2 regions of the Thermoanaerobacterium sp. R66 genome follow, and region 1 is predicted to be linked to the other one. Evidence: riboswitches for the same ligand, from Rfam matches in the RefSeq annotation. Region 1 holds a riboswitch; the other holds the start of a gene.
The links. Region 1 has a riboswitch for cyclic di-AMP ahead of JJQ93_RS00560 (C40 family peptidase). Riboswitches for the same ligand answer to the same signal wherever they lie in the genome.

Region 2: linked by a shared signal. The riboswitch ahead of JJQ93_RS04810 (cell wall hydrolase) and the one ahead of JJQ93_RS00560 (C40 family peptidase) in region 1 are both predicted to bind cyclic di-AMP.

What each region holds. Positions count from the first base shown of each region.
Region 1 is NZ_JAEUWW010000001.1:128,774-131,931, reverse strand. It holds gene JJQ93_RS00565 (sigma-70 family RNA polymerase sigma factor) at 19-585, opposite strand; gene JJQ93_RS00560 (C40 family peptidase) at 851-1,540, opposite strand; cyclic di-AMP (ydaO/yuaA leader) riboswitch at 1,537-1,654, opposite strand; gene ku (non-homologous end joining protein Ku) at 1,812-2,621, shown strand; gene JJQ93_RS00550 (ATP-dependent DNA ligase) at 2,624-3,158, shown strand, end outside.
Region 2 is NZ_JAEUWW010000001.1:965,048-968,205, reverse strand. It holds gene JJQ93_RS04820 (sensor histidine kinase) at 1-1,024, shown strand, start outside; gene JJQ93_RS04815 (hypothetical protein) at 1,116-1,259, shown strand; cyclic di-AMP (ydaO/yuaA leader) riboswitch at 1,317-1,445, shown strand; gene JJQ93_RS04810 (cell wall hydrolase) at 1,445-2,269, shown strand; gene JJQ93_RS04805 (TMEM165/GDT1 family protein) at 2,334-2,897, opposite strand; gene JJQ93_RS04800 (hypothetical protein) at 3,135-3,158, opposite strand, start outside.

The sequences.
Region 1 (3,158 bases):
TCATCCTTTCAAGCCATTTTACATAATTATATCATTTTTTATCAAAAATCTTAATCTATCCAAAGCCCTGTCTTTAAGTTTAACAACACTCTGGTAACCTACTCCCAATTCTTTTGATATTTCAACGAGTGTTTTTCTTTCAAAAAAGTAAAGCAATATTATGTTTTTCTGCTTTGCGGTAAGGCCATTCAAAGCTTCCTTTAAATCATTTCTCATGATATCATTAAAAAATTTTTCTTCCGGAGTAAGTTCATCGGCTACCATCAAATCGATGATTTCATCTTCATCATCATCTGCCTTTGCATTCAAAGAGAGAAAAGATTTTTTCTTTCTGTAGGCATTTAAAAAGTAAAATTTAAGCTGCATACTTCCATATGCTATGAATTCTTTGCCTTTTTTCTCATCAAACTGATAGATAGCAGCAATAAGCACTTCTCTTCCGTCCTGAAGCATATCATCAAAACTGTCGTATGGAAACTTTTTTGCTAATTTTATCAAAAGAGGATGAAACTTTTTTAAAATCTCATAGACAGAATCTTTATCACCACTTTTAGCCTTAAAGCACAGTTCATTATAACTTATCATCTACTACACACCTCACATAAAGTGAGGACCGGTCCCTTTCAGTGCAGCACTGTGCTTTAATTATATTAAACGAACAAATGTTTTGGTAATTGCGAGTTATAAAAAGTCATCGCAGAAAATTTATAATAATCAGTTATTTGTGATATTACTTGTCAGCAAAACAAAGATTTCCATTTAAGACTTTATTGAATTTCTAAAAATAAAAGAGGCGCATATGTTAAATCAAAAAACATATACGCCTCTATATAGATGCTCTCTTTTAACCTTAATAATACCTTCTTGCACCAATATAATACGTCCTAAACCAACCGCTAAAATCCGCAATAGCAGCCTTACCAAGTGAATCGCTCATGTGTATTAAGCGGTTATCACCTATGTATATGCCTTCATGCGTAGGGCCACCGCCTGATGTAGAGAAAAACAATATATCGCCTGGCTGAAGATCAGATAAGCTTACAGCTCTACCACCTGCATACTGGTCATACGTAGTTCTACCAATGCTTTTTCCAGCCTGCCTAAACACGTATTGAACAAATCCAGAGCAATCAAAACCTGCAGGTGTAGTACCACCAAAAACATAGGGCACTCCAAGATATCTTTCTGCAATGCTTACTACGTCAAAATTTGATGGGCGCTCATAGCCACCCCTTGATGAAACGCCAGTTACAGTCGTCCTATTTAATACAGCCTCTGTAGCTGGTCCTACAATTCCATCCGGAGATAGTCCGTACCTTCTCTGCAGTGCGATCACTGCGTTCTTTGTCATACTACCAAATATTCCGTCAATACCACCTGTGCTATAGCCAAGCCTGTTTAACGTTTGCTGCAAGCTAACCACCGCTTGTCCTCTTGAACCATATTTCAAAAGCTCCATTGCAAATGCACTTGGCGCTTGCATAAGTGTTATTGACACTACTGCTGTTGCCACTATTTTTTTGTAATTCAACTCATTCATCCTCTCTTTATGCCTACGAGGTTAGTTGACGGGTTCGGTAAAGAGCAACCCTACCGCATACGCGGATTCACCCCAAAGATATCCCCCGCTCTTTCGATTAGGCATATTTTATTTTATTTTAATAAATTTAATAAAAAATTTATATTTTTAATAATTAATTAATATTATATAGGCAAATTGTATCAAAGTCAACCACATTCCATAAATTACCTGAAGATTGTGAGTTTCTCATGGTTATACTAATTAATGAATATTGAAAGAAGGTGAAAAAATGCGTTCAATGTGGAAAGGTGCCATTAGTTTCGGCCTTGTCAGCATCCCCATAAAACTGTATGCAGCCACAGAAGACAACTCTATACATTTTAGACAGCTTCACAAAGACTGCAAATCACCCATAAAATACGAGAAGATCTGCCCTGTGTGCAATAAAGAAGTTTCTGATGAAGAAATCGTAAAAGGTTACGAATATGAACCAGGAAAATTTGTCATCATAGATGAAGAAGACTTAGAGAGAATTCCAAAGTCAACAGTTAAAACGATAGATATTATCGATTTTACAGATTTAAGTCAAATAGATCCCATATATTTCGATAAGACATACTACATCGCACCAGATGAAATAGGTGCAAAACCATACGTACTTTTAAGAGATTCTATGAAGAAATTAAACCGTGTAGCAGTTGCAAGAGTCGTCATACGATCAAGACAAGATTTAGCCTGCATAAGAGTTTTCAATGACAACTATATGGTAATGGAAACAATGCACTTCCCTGATGAAATAAGAAGCACAAACGAACTTCCACCTATCCGTAATGTAGATCTTCACGAAAATGAGGTGAAAATGGCTATAAAGCTTGTAGATACTCTGACATCTGATTTTTCTCCCGAAAAGTACGATGACAACTACAGAAAAGCCCTGATCGAAATAATCGAGTCGAAAATTCAAGATAGAAAAATTGAAATACCTGAATCGCCAAAGGAAGAAAATGTCCTGGACCTTGTAAGCGCATTAAAAGCCAGCATCGAATCAGTAAAAGAAGAAAACACGGCAAAAAAATCAAAAAAGAAAAAAGGTGCATAAAGATGTCCCTGATGGATGAAAAAATCCCTCCTATGCTGGCTGTATCAGGAAATGTATTTGACGATCCAAATTGGGTATATGAAATCAAATGGGATGGTTCAAGGACAATAGCATTTCTTTCATCTTATACAAAACTTCAAGACCGAAGGCTTGTAGATATAAGCCACCAATTCCCAGAACTTATAGATGTAAATAAATGTCTAAAATCAAATGAAGCCATACTTGACGGCGAACTAATCGTTATAAAAGACAATAAACCAAGCTACAGAAACATAATGATGCGAAAACACCAGCAAAACAAACTAAAAATTGAACTTTTAAGTAAATCCAATCCCGCAATATTTATAACATGGGATGTAATATATGTTGATGGAAAAGAACTATTAAACTACCCACTTATTAAGCGCAAAGAAATCTTAAGTAAAATCGTCAGTGAAAGCAATCTAATAAGGATATCTGATTATATTTTTGAACACGGCAAAACTTTATTTGCGGAAACTGGTAAAAAACAATTGGAAGGAGTAATGGCTAAAAAGG
Region 2 (3,158 bases), 840 kb from region 1:
AAAAATAGAAAAAGATGAGACGCATATAGCATATATAAACAGAGAGTATACTTACGGGAATAAGTTTTTTTACATTCAGGTTTATGAAGATTTAAAAAATCAGTATTTTTTCTTAAAGCTTTTGTTTGTGATGATGGCTGTTTCCGATGTCATTGGAGTTTTGGTGTCTTTTTTTGCAGGATATTTTATAACAGGTAGAGCATTAAGGCCTGTTGATTATATGGTGAGAGAAGTTCATGCAATCGACGAGAAGAAATTAAATAAAAGATTGAGCGTTAACGGAAATAATGATGAACTGTCTAAGCTCGCTGCTACGTTTAATGACATGCTGGACAGGCTGGAAGACTATTTTAAAAGGCAGAATGCATTTATATCAAATGTTTCCCATGAGCTTAGGACACCTTTGTCTATCTTGAAAGGATATATAGAACTTATAGACAGGTGGGGGAAAGACAACAAAGATGTACTGGAAGAGTCTATAGGCGCTTTAAAAAAAGAAGAGCAAGAAATGGAGATATTGATTGAAAGGCTTTTGATGCTGGCAAGAGGAGATAACAAGACGCTTAATATAAATAAGAAATTATTTAATGTTTATGAATTGATTGCAGAAATAGTCAGGGATGCTAAAGTGATTTTCAATGAAAAAAGCATTGAAATTTTTTGCCATAAAAATTTGGAAGTGAATGCAGATAGGAATCTTATAAAGGAACTATTAAGAATAATTCTTGATAATGCGTTAAAATATACAGACATTGATGGCAATATAAAAATTTATGCAGAAGAAGTAGATAAAAATGTAGCCGTAATAATTAAAGACGATGGCATTGGAATACCTGAAGAAGAGATTCCTTATGTATTTGACAGATTTTATAGGGTTGACAAGGCAAGAAGTAAAGAAACTGGTGGAATGGGTTTAGGACTATCTATTGCAAAGCTTATTGTTGAGCTGCACGGTGGGAGTATTGAAGTGAAAAGCAAATTAAATGAAGGATCTGAATTTAAAATAACAATCCCGAAAATTTGATATATGGGATTGTTATTTTATTTTTAGTGACATACTACACAATATATGGTATAATATATTTATAAATTCACTATATATTGGAGGGTATAAAATGCAAAAAGAAGCGACGAAAAATCAGCAGATGGAAGTAAAAAATTCTTCTAAAGAATATACATGCCCTGATTGTGGTGCACAGTTAGTTCCTGAAAGCGGATGTATTTACTGCCCATTTTGTGGTTACAGTGAATGCCACTAATTGCCTATATTCCCATCAGTTTAATATGGACATATACAATCATTCCCCTTATAATTAAAGTAAAATATGCCGAATCCCCGAAAAGGGGTACGGGGGATCTTTTTTTGGGGTGAATCCACTCATGTGGTAGGGCGTCCCTTTGCCCGAACCCGTCAACTAACCTCGGAGGCAAAAGGGGGATTTTTATGTTAAAAAAATGTATTAAGGTAAAGCCTCTCATTGCATCATTAGCAGCGGCTCTTTTATTTTCTCAGACGGCATTTGCGGCAACGTATACTGTAAAACCTGGTGATAGCCTATACAAGATAGGCTTAAATTATGGCACAACATACAATCAAATAATGAAGCTTAACAATCTCAGTGATACAGTAATATATCCGGGGCAAGTATTAGTTGTACCTGGCAGTGACAACACATATACAGTCCAGAAAGGCGATAGTTTATACTTAATTGCCATGAAGTATGGTACTACTGTAGATGCTTTAAAAAATGTAAATGGTTTAACAGGCGATATGATTTATCCAGGGCAAGTTTTTGTCATACCAACATCGACGTCTGGTACACCATCAACTTCTTCAAGTATAAGAAGCGATGTAACTGCAAACAGAGGTTCTATCCAAAGAGGTGTTATTTCATACACAAATGCTGATTTGGATCTTCTATCAAGGCTTATAAATGCGGAAGCTGGTGGTGAACCATATCAAGCTAAAGTTGCTGTCGGTGCCGTGATAGTGAATAGGGTAAAAAGTGGTATATTCCCTAACACAATACAAGGCGTAATATACCAAGTCGATAGCAACGGTTACTATCAATTTACACCTGTTGAAAATGGCTGGATAAATTTACCTGCCACACCAGACTCAATAAGTGCTGCAAGGGATGCCTTAAACGGTGTAGATCCTACAAACGGTGCACTTTATTACTTTGACACCAGCAATACCAATCAGTGGCTTTGGTCGTTGCCAGTTGCACTAAAAGTAGGCAATATGGTATTTTCTTATGCGAGATAAAAATGATTGTTAATGAGAGGCTAAGAGGAGCAAAATGGATACCGAAAGGTATCCATTTTGCTTTCTATAGAGTTTTTGCTTCGTACAAAGTGATAAAGCCAAATATTATAAAAATGATGGCTGATATGTAATGCAAAAGTTTTGTTGGCAATTTCTTACCTAAATAAACTCCCAATACGATTCCAATGACATCAGCTATGAAAATTCCTGCAGTAGCACCTAATAAAACAAATACAGGATTTTTGTATGTGGCAGTAAGCGCTAGTGTCGAAAGCTGTGTCTTATCTCCAAATTCCGAAATAAAATATGTACTTATTATGGTGAAAACTGGACCGTATTTGGATTTTCTGATTTTTTCATGTCCTTCATGGCCATTTTTTAATGTGATCAATCCAAAAATTAAAAAAGATATGGCAGCCAATAGCTTCACGTATTTTATCGGTATGTACTCTGTAATAAATGAGCCAAACAAAACTGCAATACCCATATTTAAAAGGGCAGCGATTAATATGCTAATTAAGACAGTTCTGGCTTTTATAAATGTGGCAAATGCCATAGCCATAAACTGTGACTTGTCGCCCATTTCAGATGCAAAGACGAGAATAAAAGACGATATTAAAGCATTCATCAAATCTGCCTCCTTGTAATTAGTATGCCAAAAAAATAAAACCTATTACATAATATGTGCAACATATTACGTAAAGGTCTCATTCTTTAAGGCAAAGCCAGGTTAAAACCAGCATGTTGACTTTGCCACATATTTATATATGTGAACTACTCCCCTTTACATAGACTATATAATATTTTTAAAAGACATCTACTTCATTATATAATAAGTCAAAAAATTATGTCAATGCAATTTGTTTCATTTTCTAATTTTTTTCATGTT